Regions from separate parts of the Clostridium sp. X genome, predicted to be linked through region 3. Evidence: riboswitches for the same ligand, from Rfam matches in the RefSeq annotation. Region 3 holds a riboswitch; each other region holds the start of a gene.
What was found. Region 3 has a riboswitch for thiamine pyrophosphate ahead of thiD (bifunctional hydroxymethylpyrimidine kinase/phosphomethylpyrimidine kinase). Riboswitches for the same ligand answer to the same signal wherever they lie in the genome.

Region 1 (6,288 bases), 880 kb from region 3:
TCACCAGAAATAGATTCTGTTTTATAAAAGTTAGTGTCCAATACTTTAACTTCATAATTGGAGTATAAAGTTAAATTTTTAGCTAGTAAATTTGTATAATAAAAATTACTTGGTTTTTTCTTGTTAAGATACAAGTTACCACCTGCAAAAATACCTATGATTAAAATTAAAATTAAAAATATAAGGCTTCCCTTTTTCAAATAGATTTCACCTCTTTCACGTTTCATAGTCATATATAGATAAAATTATGTTAAAGACAAGCCTATTATTACAACTTTATGTAAAACTGCATATATTGAAATAAGATGTATATTTAAATAGAGCTAAGGGAGGGATTATAATGAAAATATATATTGATCCAGGTCATGGAGGTTCTGATCCAGGAGCTATAGGTAATGGACTATTCGAAAAAGATTTGACATTAGATATATCACTAAGACAGAAAGATTTATTTGAAAGATTAGGGCATGAAGTTAAAATGTCTAGAACTGAAGATAAAACTGTTTCTTTAGAGGCAAGGATACAAGATGCAAATAGATGGAGGGCTGATGTATTTATATCCAATCATATTAATGCTGGGGGAGGACAGGGCGTAGAAGTTTGGCACTCTATAGTAGGTGGTAAGAGTAAAGAATATGCTAAAAGAGTTGAAGAGAAATTAAGGATGATATTTAAATCAAGGGGATTAAAAACCAGGGAAGGACGTAATGGGGATTATCTTTTTGTAATCAGGGCAACTAATATGCCAGCAATTTTAAATGAGTTTGGATTTATTGATAATATTGAAGATACAACAAAGTTAAAAAGGGAAGATATAAGACAGAGATGTGCCGAGGCAGTGGTATATGGACTGCTTAAAATAGAGATTCAGAATCAATCGCCAGTAAAGATTGATAAGCCTAAAGAAGAAAAGGTTAATCAAAGTATAAGACTTTTAAGATATATAATTCCTATGATGTCAGGTGATGATGTAAAGAAAGTTCAAAACAAGTTAAATGAATTAGGATTTAGTGTAGGAATAGCAGATGGGATTTATGGCAGAAATACTGAGAATGGAGTTAAGAATTTTCAGAAAGTTAGTGGTCTTTTAGTAGATGGTATAGTAGGACAAAACACAGTGGCTAAATTATTTAGTAGTAAGAGTTTACCAAAACTTAAGAGAGTAATATTATATACAATACCAATGATGACTGGGGAGGATGTAAAGCTATTACAGCAAAGGCTAAATACATTAGAATTTAATCCAGGCTCTGAAGATGGGGTCTATGGAGCTAAAACAGTTGAGGCAGTAAAGAGATACCAAAGAATAAAGGGGCTAAAAATAGATGGAATAGTTGGAGAAATCACATGGAATAGTTTAATAATGTAAAAATTTTAAAAACACTATCATTAAAGTGATAGTGTTTTTAAAATGTATGTAAGTTTTAGTCATCTTCTCTTAAAATGTTTATATTTTTTCCAGACATAATTTTATTCATATTTCTAACAGCGCACATTTTGCCGCACATGGTACATGTATTTGAATCTTCAGGAGTTGACTCTGCTCTAAAACGCCTAGCTTTTTCAGGATCAATGGCAAGATTAAACATTTCTTCCCAATCTAAATCTCTTCTAGCTTTGCTCATTTTGTTATCCCAATCTCTTGCTCCTTTTATACCTTTTGCAATGTCAGCAGCATGAGCAGCAATTTTAGTAGCAATAATTCCTTCTTTCATATCATCTAGATTTGGTAATCTAAGATGCTCTGCAGGAGTTACATAGCATAAAAAGTCTGCTCCTTTAGAGGCAGCTAATGCGCCACCTATAGCACTTGTTATATGATCATATCCGGGAGCTATATCTGTAACAATAGGCCCTAATACATAAAAAGGAGCACCATAGCATAATTTTTTTTCTAAAAGCATATTTGCTTCAATTTCATTTAGTGCCATGTGACCAGGGCCTTCAATCATAACCTGTACATTTCTTTCCCAGGCTCTTTTAGTAAGTTCTCCTAATGTCATTAATTCTTTAATTTGACTAGGGTCTGTAGAATCTGCTATAGAGCCAGGACGACAAGCATCTCCAAGACTTATTGTAACATCATATTTTTCACAAATGTCTAAGATTCTATCAAAGTACTCAAAGAAAGGATTTTCTTTATCATTTAGTTCCATCCAAGCAAAAAGTAAGCTTCCTCCTCGTGAGACTATATTAGTAAGCCTTTTATTTCTTTTAAATACCTCTGCAGTATCTCTATTTATTCCTGAATGAATAGTCATAAAATCTACACCGTTCTGGGCGTGTTTCTCTATAACTGCTAGTAATTCATCAGAAGTAATATCTTTTAGTTCTTTATCATAAAAACCTATAGCATCATACATGGGAACAGTTCCAATCATAGCTGATGATATTTCAATTAGTCTTGTTCTAAATTCTTCAGTTTTTCCAAAACAACTTAAGTCCATAATTGCTTCACTTTTCATATCAATTGCAACTTTAGCCTTTTCTAACTCTTTATCAATATTGTTACAATCTTTTGATGTACCTAAATTTACATTAATTTTAGTTTTAAGGCCTTGTCCTATACCTTCAGGGTCTAATGATTTATGATTTTTGTTGGCAGGTATTGCAATTTTACCCTCTGCTACAAGATTCATTAAAGTGTTAACATCCATATGTTCTTTTTTAGATACGATCTCCATTTCTCTAGTTATTATACCTTTTCTTGCTGCATCCATTTGAGTTGAATAATTCATGTTTTTAAATCCCCCTTAAATAAAAATAAGCTTACCCATAGGGTAAGCTTTTATTTACTAATAAAGTTAATTTATTATATAATGTATATAATAAATACCATTAGCTCATTTGCTTCCTACGACAGTATTAACTGCATCAGGTTCTAAGGGTCAGGTTTATAACCTTCTCAGCCTAAGGGCTCCCCCGCAAAGTTTTAAAATTCAATTTTTAAAATGTATATTATCATTAACCTAAGTATAATATATGAAATAAAATATGTAAAGAAATTATAAAGTTAAAAAGATTTAATATAAAAAATTTTATTATAAATATAAGATAGGAGAGAGTTATATGCCATTTAATAATAAATTTTATAAATATTCAGTAGGCATAATATTAATATTAATAATTGTCTATTTAATAGGTAAGATTAGTTACTTATTAAAGCCTTTTGGTGTGATAATGGATGCTTTATTTATATCTATAGTAGTGGGAGTATTATTTTATTATATGATTAGGCCCTTAGTAAGATTTTTATCAGAGAGTAAACATATTAATAAAAGTTTATCTATTTTAATTGTTTTTATATTTATAGGAATATTAATAGGAGTAACAGTAATTTATGGAGGATCAAGTATTGGACAAGAATTTAATAGCTTTTTTAATACTTTACCTAGTCAATTTGAAATAGCTAAAAATAATACAGATGGAATATTAGAAAGTAAAATAGGTCAGTATGTTTCTATAACAGGTATTCAACAAAAGCTAATTCAAAATGTAGAAGCTGTTTTTAAAAGTGTATTAATAAATACAGGGAATGTAATTTCTGCTATTGCTAATGTAGGCAGCCAAGTAATTTTAATACCTTTCATCTTATTTTATCTTTTAAAGGATGATAGAGAGATATATAAAGGTCTTATAGGGCTGCTTCCACAAAAGTATAAGAATGATTTTAATGAAATTTTTGGAGAAATAGATGAAACACTATCAATATATATTACTGGACAGTTAATAATAGCCTTAGTTATTGGACTACTAATGTATATAGGATATTTACTTATAGGAATGAGCAATCCAATGGTTTTAGCCATTTTTTCTATGATTACTTCTATAATCCCTGTTTTAGGTACTTTTATAGGTATACTGCCAGCAGTTTTTATAGCACTAACTATAGGGTTTTCAATGGTTATTAAAGTATTAGTTGTTCTTATTGTAGTACAGCAACTAGAAGGGAATCTTGTATCACCTTATGTCATAGGAAATAGATTAAATATTCATCCTCTCACCGTAGTATTTATAATTATTATTTTTATTTCATTATTTGGTTTTATAGGTGGTCTTTTGGCTATACCTACTTATGCTGTAATAAAAGTTCTGATTAAAGGTATATTTAAAATAACCAAAAATAATAAAATAACTGAATAAGATTTGAAAATAGTAGTTATTAAAGATGAGTTAGTAACCAGTTTTGTGGTTAGTAGCTTATTTTTATTTTGTAGGAATTATTGATTTAATATATAATAAGTGGTATATTACCTTTAGGTGTATATACACTTGTATACACCTAAATATATACAGAGAGAGGCGTGTAATAAATGGTTGTGGATATAAAAGAAGAGATATTAAAATTGAAACAAGAAAGAAATGCAGTTATTCTAGCTCATTATTATCAGCCTGAAGAAGTACAAGAAATAGCAGACTTTGTAGGAGATTCTTATTACTTAAGTCAAAAGGGAAAAGAATGTCTACAAGATGTAATAGTATTTTGTGGAGTAGAATTTATGGCGGAAAGTGCAAAGGTGTTATCACCTAATAAAACAGTACTATTTTCAAATACTAAAGCACTCTGTCCTATGGCAGACATGGCAACAAAGGAAGAAGTATTAGAATTAAAAGAAAAACATCCTAATGCAAAGGTAGTATGTTATATTAATTCTTCCACAGAAGTTAAAACTGTAGTTGATGTATGTTGTACATCTTCTAGTGCAATTAATATTATAAAAAATATAGATAGTGATGAAATAATATTTTTACCAGATAGAAATTTAGGATCTTATATACAAGAACAAGTCTCAGATAAAAGACTTATATTATGGGATGGATATTGTCATGTACATGATAGAATTACTGCTTTAGATATTATAGAGGCAAAAGAAAAATATGGACAAGACATAAAGGTATTAGTTCATCCAGAATGCAGAAAAGAAGTTAGAGATTTAGCAGACTATGTGGGAAGCACAGGTGGAATAATAAATTTTGCTACTACGGATAAATGGAATAAGTATCTCATTGTAACTGAGTATGGGGTGGTGCATGAGTTAAAGAAAAGAAATCCTACTAAGGATTTTTATGTTTTAAATATGTGTTGTCCTAACATGAAAAAAACCTCTCTTAAAGATGTATATCACTGTCTTAGAGATTTAAGTAATGAAGTTATAATTGATGAGAATACAAGGAAAAAAGCATCTTTATCTTTAGAGAAAATGCATATACTAGGAGAGTAAAAAATGAACACAGAGGTTGATGTATTTATTGTAGGAACAGGTGTAGCAGGTCTTTATGCAGCTTTAAATTTAAAAGAGAATTTAAAGATAGCTTTAATTACAAAATCTAAGATGGAAGAGTGTAATTCATATCTTGCTCAAGGGGGAATAGCTACTGTCTTAAATAAAGAAGATGAAAGCTTGTTTATTAAAGACACAGTTAAAGCAGGAAACTACAAAAATTCAGTAGAAGCTGTAGAAGTTTTAGCAAGAGAATCGATATTAAATATAGAAAAGTTAGTTAGCTTTGGAGTGGATTTTGATAAGTTAGGAAAAGGATATGATTATACAAGAGAGGGAGCACACAGTGTAAAGAGAATTCTTCATTGTGAAGATAAAACTGGTGAAAAAATATTTCAGAGACTTTTAAATAAGGTTAAAGAAAGAAAAAATATTAAAGTTTACGAGGATACTTGTTTAATAGATTTAGTTTGTAAAAATAATAAATGTTTTGGAGGAATAGCTATAAATGGGGATAATATATTATTTATAAATTCAAAGGTTACTATATTAGCTTCAGGTGGAATAGGAGGATTATTTAAAAATTCAACTAATCAAAGAACTTTAAAAGGAAATTCTCTAGCTATTGCACTAAGGCATAATATTTGGTTAAAGGACATGAAATATATTCAATTTCATCCTACAGCTTTGTATGAAAATGAGAAAGAAGGAAAAAGATTTTTAATATCAGAATCTCTAAGAGGTGAGGGAGCTTTTCTTATAAATATCAAGGGAGAAAGATTTGTAAATGAACTTCTACCTAGAGATAAAGTAGCAAAAGCTATAATAGAGGAAGAATACAAAACTAATTCTGTTTGTGTATTCCTAGATATAACTCATAAGCCTAAAGAATTCATTATAAATAGATTTCCTTTAATATATAGTGAATGTAATAAAAGAGGAATAGACATAACAAAGGATAAAATACCTGTAACCCCAGTTCAGCATTATTTTATGGGAGGAATAAAGGTAGATATAGATTCTAAGACTTCTATGAAGAACTTATTTGCTTGTGGTGAAGTAAGTT
Region 2 (6,288 bases), 1.4 Mb from region 3:
TCAAATTGCTTTGCCAAGTAGCGTAGAATCAGTTCTTTATAGTAATTAATTTTTAAAGTAAAGTGGGTAGCAGTTTTGTGAAGAGAGCAGATGTATTCTTGAGGGAGATGGAAAAGTACCTTCCAAAGATGTATAGAAGCTTAATGGAAGTTTACAAGGATGTTGGTACAGAAAAAGAAGAAGAGACAACTAAAGAACAGTATAATCTTATAGAAGGCATATCTGTTGACTTTGGGATAATGCAAAAGACAAGAAAAGCATATGTAGTTAAAAGTGAATTTGAATGGGATGATATTGGAAGCTTCTCCGCTATGTGTAGATTCTTAGGTAGTCATAGAGGAAATAGCATTGTTGGAAATGCCTTTATGGAGCAAAGTGAAAACTGTTATGTTTTTGGAAAGGAAAAATTAATAATAGGATTTGGAGTAAAGGATCTTATTATAGTAGATGCAGGAGATGTACTCCTTGTTATGGATAAGAATAAAGATCAAGAGATAAAACATTTAGTAAATGTTATACAGGAACAAGAAGATTATGATAAGTATTTGTAACCTTGATTTTGGGGTCAGGATACAACTTCCTTTAGAGAGAGTTGCTATCCTGGCCTTATTTTATTTAACTTTAACAATAATTAAATGGAAGAAATATCTTCTAGTTAGACAATGGGGGTGATGATATTATTAGGACATAATAAGTGTATATTCTGCACTACCAGTTGTTGTTGAAGCACTTATGTTTGCATAATTGGTTAGGTCGTTGTTTGACGCTTTTTTAACCTATTCTGAATTGATTCATAGTACATCTTCCATTACATAAAAATAGACAAAATGAAAGAGACTAGTGCTAGTCCCTATTTTGCCTTTAAATATTGTTCAGTTATATTAATTTTGATATTTGTACATAGATAGTTTAACTGCTTAATTACACCTTCTAATATTATATCATTCTGTATAAATTCTTTCTCTATTCTTTCAATAATCTGTTCAAACGTCTTCGCATATTGATTTGCATCTAATTCCATAACTTCTTCAACATGACTTTTATACATTATTACTTCTTCTCCTCTTCACCTCTTGTCTCCATCATATATACGTAATATTATAAAAATATGGAGGGGTGTTTATGAACAGTATTAATCTATTGTAAAATCACCCTAATACCTCAATAGTTTCAATAGTTCTTTCCGCTTTTTCAATATTATTTAATGATAATGATTGTTGCATTTTCAAGTCTTTTTCTTGTTTTTCCACATCTAATTCAACTTCTATAATTGTATTATCTTTAATAATGTATTTACAATATGGGGAAATTTCAAATATTTTTTTGCTAGTTTATTAGTGTCATTAATAATACTACGAGACTCTTTCCAGGGGTATATAGTTCTAATATAGTATTTTAAAATTCTTCAGTACTAATTGTGAATAATACCAAGATGTAACCTATAAGTACCAATAGGCTGAGGCATAGATTAATTAAAGCAACTGAATTGATAGATGATTTAAGCATATCTGAACTGTATGTTAATGGTAATACATATGACAGTAGTTGCACGAAAACTGGTAAATTCTCAATGGGGACAATAATCCATAAAGAAACACAATAGGAAAAATAATAAAGATACGTTTGCCCTGGCAGCAATTCATGTTACAATTGAAATAATTCTTAAAAAGAAGTATAATCAAAATAAATAATTATAAAAAGACACCGGGAGCTTGAAAAAGGCTGAGAGTACGATTATTCGTAGACCGTTGAACCTGTTGGGTAATGCCAGCGTAGGAATGTGTTCTGTTTTTTAACACTTTGTTCGTGCAAAGTGTTTTATTTTTTATGAAAGGAAATTTATTATTATGAGTGAACGTGAAGTATCTAAGTATGTTTATGATTTTATAAATCAGGGTCAAGCTTCAGAGGAGCAGTTTAACGAACAAGCTTTATATTTATTCGATTATCAATATAAGCATAATCTTTCTTACCAAAAGTACTGTTTACAGAAGGGTAAAACTCCACGGGTGGTGAAAAATTGGAGAGAGATCCCCCCAGTACCTATTAATGCTTTTAAAGAACTTTCTTTAAGTTGTATAGATCCTAAGGAAGCTGAAAGGATTTTCATGACAAGTGGTACAACACAGGGGATTCAGGGAAAACACTATCACCCAAATTTACAGGTGTATGACCTGTCAATGAAGCTGAATTTTAAAGAACGCTTTATGAAGAATAATGAGAAGATAGAGATGGGGATTCTCTTTCCTACAGAAGAAAAGATGCCAAATTCATCTCTGGCTCACTACCTAGCCCTTGCCCTTCAAGAATTTGGTGCGGGAGATAGTTGCTATTATATTGTAGACGAAGGCTTAATGGTAAGAGAACTCATAGAGAAATTGGAACATATTGAAAAGGTAGGAGAACCTTATGCACTATTAGGTGCCAGCTTTAGTTTTGTACATTTGTTAGATGAGCTGGAAAAGACAAGAAAAGTCTTTAATCTACCTAATAGAAGCAGGATTCTTGATACAGGTGGTTTCAAAAATAAATCTAGAGATATAGAATTGAATGAATTTTATAATCGTCTTTCTCGTTATTTAGGGATTGATAGGAAAGATTGTATCAACATGTATGGTATGACGGAGCTAAGCACTCAATTTTATGATGATGGTAATGATGTAGTTCCTTCCGTTAAGTCCGGACCTCATTGGATAAAGACACGGGTTATTAATCCTATAACAGGACAAGATGCACCTAAAGGGGAACAAGGTCTTCTTGTACACTGTGATTTGGCTAATTTTAATTCCGTGACCACTATCCTTACTGAAGATATTGGAATTGAAGTAGAAAATGGCTTTCTTCTCTTAGGTAGGGCCAAAGGGTCAGAAGCGAAAGGTTGTTCACTGGCAGTTGAGGAATTTATTCAAGCAAGAAAGGGAAACAACATATGAAACAAGTTGCAGGATACATACCACCTGGATTTGAAGAAGAAATAGAATGGCAAACTCTAAATTTCAAAAATAACAAGGATACACTGGAAGTTAGTGTACCTATACTTTCAAGGGAACAGGTTTCCACTTTGGTAGCAAGGATTAAAAAGAATAGCAGAGATGTACTTAAATCTTTTACGGTTAACCAGATTATTCATATCATTGATGAAGCCATAGCTAAGTTTTTGTCTCGAAGTTCACCATATAGGAAGAAAGCAGAAAGACTGCTGCCCATTATCACTGGGTATGATGAAGAGATCATCCGTTTAGGTCTTACTTCTTATTTTAAAACCTTTCGTAAGCCACAGTTGCAGCGATTCTTAGTAGAAGATTTTACAAATCCCATGCTTTTAGATGAGTTTCAACCTAGGCCCAAAGGCGGATTTTCAAAGGCATTAGGACATGATTTAATAGTTCATGTCTGGGCGGGAAATGTACCGGCTCTACCTTTATGGAGTCTAATATCTGGCCTTTTAGTTAAATCCGGTAGCATCGGCAAAGTTTCAAGTGATGAACCCCTATTTGCTGGTTTATTTGTTGAAGCATTGATAGAGGTAGAGCCTAGACTTGCAGATTGTATGGCTATAATCTGGTGGAAAGGTGGAGACCAAGAACGAGAATCCTGTTTATTCAGACAGGCGGATGTGATAGTTGGTTATGGAAGTAACCAAACCTTAGCTTCGCTTCGCAACAAGATTCCTATTACAACCCGTTTTCTTTCTTTTGGTCATAAGATAAGCTTCGGATTGATATCAAAAGCGAGTTTAGATCCGCGCAAAGCTGTTCAAACTGCTTATGATGCTGCAAGGGATATAGCTAGATATGATCAACAAGGCTGTTATTCACCTCATTTTTTCTTTGTGCAAAAGGGGGGAAGTGTTTCGACCTCAGAATTTGCCAGATATGTTGCTCACGAATTGGCCTGTTTTGAAAAAAGGTATCCTCGCAGGACATTAACCCTGGAAGAGATGACAGCTAATGTTGCTTGGCGCAATAGAGAAGAGCTTAGTGCCTTTCATGAATCAACAAAGGAAGTAATGAGTGATTCACTAAATAACTGGACAGTTGTATATGAGGAAAATTGTAAGGAAATAACACCGAGTTCTTTGAATAGAGTTGTGAAAATTATAGCTGTTGATGAGTTAGAAGAGATAATAGGATATATAGAACCCTTCCGCCAGCTGCTCCAAACAGTAGGTATTGCAGCAACGCCTAAGGAACTTTTCAATATTTCAGACTTATTAGCTAACGTAGGAGTTAATCGTATAACGGCACTAGGAAATATGACTTCTCCTGAATCCGGATGGCATCATGACGGACGGTTTAATTTGCTAGACTTAGTCAATATGGTAGATATAGAACATAGTGCTGAGGAGTATTCAGAAAAATTTGCTCCTTACGTTGATTAGGAGGTAATGACTTGAGCTTCTTGAAACTAGACCATATTTATTATCGATATAAGGGGTTGGATTTTGCAATTAAAGACACTTCCTGGCAAATTAAAGAAGGGGATTTTCACACTCTATTAGGTAGAAGTGGATGTGGTAAGACTACCCTATTGAAGCTTGCAGCAGGTCTTTTGAAACCAGATCAGGGCAAGATATATCTGCAGGATGAAGAAGTGTTAAAGCCTTCAGCTCAGATTGGCTATGTTTTTCAGTCACCTACTCTCTTAGAATGGAAAACGGTCCTTGAAAATATTCTTCTGCCCATTTCAATTCAAAGAAAGCCTAGAAAGGAAGATGTGGAGTATGCTAAAGAGCTGCTTCAATTAGTGGGGATTAGCTTCCAGAAGGAGAAATATCCCACGGAGTTATCTGGCGGTCAGCAAAGTAGGGTGGCTGTTGCACGAGCTCTTATGCAAAAACCTAGTATGTTATTTTTAGATGAGCCTTTTGCAGCATTAGATGCCATTACTCGAGAAGAACTACAGGATGACTTGTTAAAGCTTTGCAAAATGCACAGAACAACGGTGCTTTTTATAACTCATGATATTACTGAAGCTGTTTACTTATCCGACCGGATAGCCATAATGGTAGATGGTCAGATTAGCTATGATATTAAAGTAGATATGCCAGAGAAACGTAGTTATGAGATGAGATATGAACCGTATTTTAATGATTTATGCTTACGCATTCGACAGTCAATCAATGGAGGGCAAAATGAAAAGGGTTGAATATTATTCTGCTTTACTTTTAGTCTTTTTACTAATTATCTGGGAAATAGTAGCACGGCCAATGTCGGAACTCGTCCTTCCAACTCCTACAGTGATTCTTTTAGAATTATGGGATGGCCTTAAAAGTGGATATTTTTTACCGCATATCCTTCGAACCAGCATTGAGGTAATATTAGGGCTGCTTATTGGCTGTTCAATGGGATTGATTCTTGGAATACTGATGGGAGAGATCAATTTTTTAAGAAAACTATTATACCCTTATGTGATTGCAAGCCAAGCAGTTCCTAAATTAGCTTTAGCTCCGCTATTTATTTTGTGGTTTGGATTTGGTATGACTTCTAAAGTTGTGATTACCGCATTAATTTGCTTTTTCCCTCTTCTAGAAAACACAGTAACAGCTGTTCAGTTTACAGATTCAGGCAAGAAGGATTTATTTTACATATTAGGAGCCACACGGTTACAAACTCTTATTCGTTTAAAAATACCTGCTGGATTGCCTGCAATTATGGCAGGCTTTCGGGTAGCAGTTGTATTGGCTGTGGTTGGAGCCGTAGTCGGTGAGTTTATAGGAGGAAACGTTGGGTTGGGTGCAATGGTTATTGCCTCTCAAAGCATGATGGATACACCACTGATGTTTTCAGTACTTATACTGCTCACCATTATGGGTTCCACTTTATACCAAGGAGTAAATCTTATTGAAAAAATATTATTAAAACCATATATGAAAGGAAGAAAAAAATGAAGATTAAGTATTTATTAGGAAGCATATTACTCATAGGAAGCATGTTTATAAGCGGTTGTTCTGCCGCTGATAAGGGGGAAAGCTCTAAGCAAGAGCTGAAGAAGATTGAAGAGATAAGGGTTGCTAGCTGGAGTAAACCTATAACGGAACAAATCAATCTTCTAGTGGATGAAGAAAAAGGTTTCTATAAAGATAAGGGAATAAAGATTTCCTTCATCCCTGGTGCAGGCGGTGGAGATGCTATCAAAAATATTCTTTCTGGCCAAGCAGATATTGCTTTTACGGATCCAGGTTCTTTATATGCAGCTTTAGATAAAGGAGAAAAATTAGTAGCTATATATAGTATTTATCCTCAGAATGTATTTAATGTAGTTTCTTTAAAAGAAAAGAATATTACT
Region 3 (6,288 bases):
TCATCTCATCAAACTGTTTTTTCTCTGCCTCTGGAATACTATTATCCTTTTTCATAGCATTAAAGTGTTCAATGCTTGCCTGTTCATTTTGGATCCTTGTCTCTGGTCTATTCCACTCTTTCATGTTCTCAGCATTTTTATAAGATGCAAATCCCATAAATCCTACAAGTAAAATGAACATAACTGTTACTACCAAAGTTTTTCTTCTTTGCATAAGTTTTATGATTTCATTTTTAATTAGTGTAATCATCATATTGCTCTTTTTCCTCCCTCTACAAGTTCCATATATCTTTCTTCTAATTCTGCGTGCTTTTTATATATTTCTTCTAAGTGAATCCTATTTTCTGAAAGCTTAAATATAAGCTCTGGAACTAGCCCCTTATCAACACTACATTTAATTAGTTCATTATCTAAAGAAATCTGTCGTACAAATTCTAGATCTTCTAGTATTTCAATACACTTCTCTTTTTCTCTTACAGATAAAACTATATTTTCTATCTCATCTTTTAGAATATCTCCATTTACACTTTCAACTGATTGAATAACTCCATTATTTATAAATGCAACTCTATCACAGACCATTTGTATTTCACTTAATATATGTGAGGAAATAAACACTGCTGTTTTTGTTTCTTTAGCTGCCTTTTTAACTATATCTCTAAAATCTAAAATACCTGTTGGATCAAGTCCATTTGTTGGTTCATCAAGTATTAGTAGCTTTGGTTTTGCAATTAGTGCCGATGCAAGACCTAATCTCTGCTTCATACCTAGAGAATACTTTTTAACCTTATCATCTATTCTATCCTTTAAATTTACCAGCTCAATAATCTCATTTACATAGGCTTTATCTATCTTTCTGATTCTAGCAATCTGCATTAAATTTTCTCTTCCTGAAAGATATGTGTATAATTCAGGATTTTCTACAACTGCTCCTACTGCAGCTAATGCCTCTTCTCTTTCTCTTCCTATATCATGTCCATCAATTGAAATACTTCCTGAATTTGGTGCAATAAGTCCAACTAGCATTCTAATAGTTGTAGTTTTACCTGCTCCATTTGGTCCTAAGAAACCAAATATATCCCCTTCTTTTACATTAAAACTTATACCTTTTATAATCTCTCTTTTACCAAGACGCTTTTTCACATCTTTAACTTCTAGTATATTCACACTAAACCCTCTCTTTCTTATCTTTTATTTACTTCAATGATATTTCTTGTTATAAGATATACAATATATCCACATAATAAAGCTAATAATATTGTTAAATTTATTACTTTATTTGCAATAGGTAAATATGCTTCCATATTACTAAGGTCATATTCATACAAATTATAATGTCCTTTTAACATTCCTGAGGCAATTACTCCACCTAAAAGTCCAAAACATATTGAGACCCCTATCTTAAAAATTACTTCTAGTGGTTTAAAAACTACAATATATCCATTTCTCTCTAGTGGAATTTTCTTAAATGCATATACTAATAAAAATACAAGTATTAATATTGCTATTACTAAAATAATAGACCTTTTATAATTACTAAACGTATAGTTATCAGATAAATCTAGATTATAACCACCTAAAAAAGTATTTAATACAATAATTTCTATTTTGTTTGAAATATTTGAATATTGTTCCTGAGATAGTACATTCCAGTTTAAGGCAAATACTCTTAATAACTCACTAATTAATGCTGATAATCCCATAGGTAGTACTAAAAATATACTCCCAACAACTCCTCCAAAGATATTTTTGCCTGTGAGGCTTTGAATAAGCATTATAAATGTAACTATAAATAAATACGTCAAAGAATTCAAAAGAGTCCACTGCAATATCATATTCCAATTCATATAAATTTCTAAAAGATCCTTATTCCCTATATATACTACACTCATAACAACAAAACTTAAGAGTATTGGTATTACTACTGTTAATGCCGCCATAATCCATTTTGTAAAGATTATTTCTTCTCTTTTAAAAGGCATAGAACTTAAGGATTCGTATTTTTTCCCTATAATGTCAATTCCGATAGCAAAGGTTCCAATAATAATCACAGTACCTACTAGCAATACTTCATCAAATCTAGGTTTTACTAAGACGTTAGTAAAAAAGTGTAGATAATATTCATCATATCTTTTTTCTTGTAATCTCTGGACTACATTTATAAAAGGCATTATTATGAGTAAATATATTTCCATTAGAAACAAGAAACTAAGTGGCATCATGTTTTTCCATTCTTTATATAAGAGAGCTTTATTTAAATAACTCTTCATAATTCACATCACCTCCCACTGAATATATAAACATATCTTCAAGGCTTAAATCTATTTCTTCTTGGAAGATAACTTCACAGTTATTAAGTTTATCCATAAATTTCTTATTGTAATCCTTTGTCACTATATTATAAACTCTTCCTACTTTTTCAGTTTTAATTATTTCTTCCCATTTCTCCAAATTTTCTGGTGCCTCATCCTTAAACACTACTTGGATTTTTCTTATGCTCTTTTTCATATTTTCTATAGAATTTGAATACTTAATTTCTCCCTTATTAAGTATAGCAATACTATCACAAATTCTTTCAAGCTCTGATAGATTGTGAGAAGATATAAATATAGTAGTTCCTCTTTCTGCCGCATCTTCTAAAAGAATATTTAAAAATTGTCTTTTAACTATAGGATCAAGTCCATTGGTAGGCTCATCTAATACTAAAATCTCTGGCATAATGCTTAGATTTAACATTATGGAAAGTCTCATTTTCATACCCTTTGAAAACTTTCTTATGGATTTTTTCTCTGGAAGCTGAAAAACTTCATTTAGTTTATTAAATCTATCCATACTAAAACTTTTATAGCTATAAGAGTAAAACTTAACTATATCCTTTAAGTTAAAATAATTAAATAAGTTATTTTCGTCTGTTACATATCCTATAATATTTTTTATAATATTATTGTCAAATACAGATTCTCCTTTAACTTTTACATCACCCTTATCTAACTTATATATTCCAGTTATATTTTTAATAAGAGTTGTCTTACCTGCTCCATTTGGGCCTATAAGTCCAAAAATACTTCCCTTCTCTATCTTCAGATTTATATCCCTTAGAACTTCTTTATCCGAAAGACTCTTGCACCCATTAACAATCTCTATCACTGCTTCCTCACCTCCTCATAAGACTCGTTTATTAGCTTTACAATATCCTCTTTCTTAATTCCCATATAATGAGCTTCTAGTATTATTTTCTTTATATCTTCTTTTAATTTTTCCATTCTACTTTCCTCCACTCTAGGCTTATAATTTGAGGAAACATAAGTCCCTTTCCCTCTTATAGTCTCTATAACCCCTTGTCTTTCAAGTTCCGTATAGGCTTTACTAACTGTGTTGGGATTAGTTGTTATAAGAGAAGACATTTCTCTAACTGAAGGTAATTTATCTCCTGGCATCAATAGTCCTTTTAAAATATTTTCTTTTATTCCATGAATTATCTGCTCGTAAATTGGTCTACTGCTTCTTACATCAATATTTATCAAATTTTAATTCACCTCCAGATACTTGCTATGCATTAAGTGTACTAACTGTATTATGTGTACTATGTCAATTAGTACAGTTATAGTATAATAGTAATTAATAAACTTGTAAAGATAAAATATAAGAATTTTACGTCGTAAATTTCTTTTACTTGTGTTATAATAGCAACTAAGTTAAAATTTAATACATAAAATATTGCAGGGGTGCCTACTATGGCTGAGAGGAACTATTTCTAACCCTTCGGACCTGATACTAGGTAATACTAGCGCAGGAAGCAATAAGTAGTTTATATGATATATAGCTTCTTGTGCTTTGTGGTAGAGAAGCTTTTTTTATTACTCTAAAGCACTTATGCAATATTCCTTTGTATAGGTGCTATTTTATTTTATAGAAAGGGTGTTTTTATGAAAAAGGTACTAACAATTGCCGGATCTGATAGCTGCGGTGGAGCAGGTATACAAGCGGATTTAAAAGCTATGAGTGCACTTGGTGTTTACGGAATGAGTGTAATTTGCGCAGTAACTGCTCAAAATACTCAAGGTGTTACTGCTGTTCAAGATATTAGTAAAGAGCTAGTTGAAGCGCAAATGAGGGCAATCTTTGATGATATAGAGGTAGATGCTGTAAAGATAGGAATGGTATCTAACTCTGAGACAATTAATATCATTAAAAATATTTTATTAGAATATAAGGTGAAAAATATAGTACTTGACCCTGTTATGATATCTAAAAGTGGCTACTATCTTCTAAAGCCTGAAGCTATTGATGAGCTAAAAGCTTTAATAAGTATTGCAGATATTGTAACTCCTAACATTCCTGAGGCAGAAGAACTCACTAAAATGAAGATAACTACGGAAGAAGACATGAAAAATGCAGCATTAAAAATTAAAGATTATGGGATAAAAAGTGTATTAGTTAAAGGTGGACACAGATGTAATGATTCAACTGATGTGCTATATTATGATAATAAATTTTTATCTATAGAAGGAACAAGAATAGATACTAAAAATACTCATGGTACTGGTTGTACTTTGTCTTCAGCAATAGCTAGTTTCTTAGCTAAGGGCTATACAATTAATGAATCAGTAACTCTTGCAAAGGATTATATAACCCTGTCTATTAAAAACTCTTTTTCCATTGGACATGGCGTTGGCCCAGTAGGACACTTTATAGACTTATATAATAAAGGAGGAATAAAATATGATTAAAGATGTGTGTAATGTTCTTTCTAAAGTTAGAGAAAAAACACCTCTAGTTCAAGCTCTTACAAACTACGTTACAATAAATGATTGTGCAAATATATTATTAGCTTATGGTGCATCTCCTGCTATGGTGGAAGCCTATGATGAGGCCTATGACTTTGCTAAAATTTCATCATCAATTTATATAAATACAGGTACACTAACAAGAGAACAAGAGCAGGCTATGCTTATGGCTGTAATCTCTGCTAAAAACAATAATATACCTGTAGTTCTAGATCCTGTGGCTTGTGGAGCTATTAAAAGAAAAGTTGACTTCATACAAAAGGTTTTTGAAATTGGCAGAATTGATATTATAAAAGGAAATTTAGGAGAAATAAAATTTTTAGCAGGATTTGATGCACAAACTCGTGGAGTAGATTCTATAGATGATGGTAGTAATTCTGTAGAAGCTTGTATTACCCTTGCTAAAAAATATAATTGTGTTGTAGCCGCCACTGGAGCTCAAGACATAATAACAGATGGAGTAAGAACAGCAATAATCAAAAACGGTACCCCTCTTTTAACTTTAGTTACAGGGGCTGGCTGTATGGTAGGTGCTCTTACCGCTGCAACTGCTGCTGTATGTGAGGATAAGTTTATAGCTGCAGTTACATCAGTGTTATCTATGAATTTAGCTGGAGAGCATGCAGCAACGGAAGCCAAAGCTCCTGGTACTTTTAAAGTTAAACTCATAGATGAGATATACTTATTAAAAGAACATGCGCTTGAGGAAGAAGGTAAAATTCAATGGATATAGACTATAAATTATATTTAATTACAGATAGAAGTTTTTTAAATGGCCGTGACTTAAAAAATTGTATTGAAGATGCCCTAAAAGGTGGAGCAACTTTAGTTCAGATAAGAGAAAAAGACACCTCTACAAGAGATTTTTTTCAAGTGGCCAAGGAAATTAAAGAGGTTACATCTAAATATAATGTCCCACTTATAATTAACGATAGAATTGATATAGCACTTGCTATAGACGCTGAAGGTGTTCACCTTGGGCAAAGTGACATGCCTATAGCTATTGCTAGAGGCATACTAGGTAAAGATAAAATTATAGGTATTTCTGCTAATAATCTAGATGAAGCTATAGACGCACAAAAAAATGGTGCAGATTATTTAGGTCTTGGACCTGTATTCTACACCGGAACTAAGAAAGATATTAAGGAACCTATAGGCCTTACTGGATTAAAAGAACTTACTAAAAACATTAATATACCTTCAGTAGCTATAGGTGGAATAAATAAAGAAAATGCTAAATCCATCTTAGATTCTGGAGTAAATGGCATTTCCCTTATATCTGCGATTTTAGGAAGCGAAAATATAGAAAAAGCAACTGTGGAACTCTTAGCAGTTTTAGAAGGTTAACTATCTCTAAATTCTATATACTGCTCTTTAAATTAAACATGGACAATTGGCAATGCTAAATATTTTGCTTATGCAAAACTCTGCACATTGTCAATTGCCCATTCTAAATCATAAATGTTCTTTTATATCCTTCAAAACTCCATTTACTTAAAAA

Region 1: linked by a shared signal. The riboswitch ahead of thiC (phosphomethylpyrimidine synthase ThiC) and the one ahead of thiD (bifunctional hydroxymethylpyrimidine kinase/phosphomethylpyrimidine kinase) in region 3 are both predicted to bind thiamine pyrophosphate.
Region 2: linked by a shared signal. The riboswitch ahead of ACX0KU_RS07095 (LuxE/PaaK family acyltransferase) and the one ahead of thiD (bifunctional hydroxymethylpyrimidine kinase/phosphomethylpyrimidine kinase) in region 3 are both predicted to bind thiamine pyrophosphate.

Annotation. Positions count from the first base shown of each region.
Region 1 is NZ_CM146912.1:2,199,896-2,206,183, forward strand. Features, by position in the region: gene ACX0KU_RS10985 (DUF4883 family protein) at 1-200, opposite strand, end outside; gene ACX0KU_RS10990 (N-acetylmuramoyl-L-alanine amidase) at 341-1,369, shown strand; gene thiC (phosphomethylpyrimidine synthase ThiC) at 1,425-2,738, opposite strand; TPP riboswitch at 2,835-2,934, opposite strand; gene ACX0KU_RS11000 (AI-2E family transporter) at 3,070-4,143, shown strand; gene nadA (quinolinate synthase NadA) at 4,314-5,222, shown strand; gene ACX0KU_RS11010 (L-aspartate oxidase) at 5,226-6,288, shown strand, end outside.
Region 2 is NZ_CM146912.1:1,376,848-1,383,135, forward strand. Features, by position in the region: gene ACX0KU_RS07080 (helix-turn-helix domain-containing protein) at 1-17, opposite strand, end outside; partial or broken gene ACX0KU_RS07085 (mannose-1-phosphate guanylyltransferase) at 75-551, shown strand; gene ACX0KU_RS07090 (hypothetical protein) at 851-1,048, opposite strand; TPP riboswitch at 1,695-1,796, shown strand; gene ACX0KU_RS07095 (LuxE/PaaK family acyltransferase) at 1,848-2,933, shown strand; gene ACX0KU_RS07100 (acyl-CoA reductase) at 2,930-4,381, shown strand; gene ACX0KU_RS07105 (ABC transporter ATP-binding protein) at 4,393-5,148, shown strand; gene ACX0KU_RS07110 (ABC transporter permease) at 5,135-5,890, shown strand; gene ACX0KU_RS07115 (ABC transporter substrate-binding protein) at 5,887-6,288, shown strand, end outside.
Region 3 is NZ_CM146912.1:3,076,217-3,082,504, forward strand. Features, by position in the region: gene ACX0KU_RS15490 (ABC transporter permease subunit) at 1-253, opposite strand, end outside; gene ACX0KU_RS15495 (ABC transporter ATP-binding protein) at 250-1,167, opposite strand; gene ACX0KU_RS15500 (ABC-2 transporter permease) at 1,185-2,270, opposite strand; gene ACX0KU_RS15505 (ABC transporter ATP-binding protein) at 2,251-3,147, opposite strand; gene ACX0KU_RS15510 (GntR family transcriptional regulator) at 3,144-3,524, opposite strand; TPP riboswitch at 3,712-3,813, shown strand; gene thiD (bifunctional hydroxymethylpyrimidine kinase/phosphomethylpyrimidine kinase) at 3,927-4,730, shown strand; gene thiM (hydroxyethylthiazole kinase) at 4,723-5,520, shown strand; gene thiE (thiamine phosphate synthase) at 5,511-6,134, shown strand; gene ACX0KU_RS15530 (patatin-like phospholipase family protein) at 6,238-6,288, opposite strand, start outside.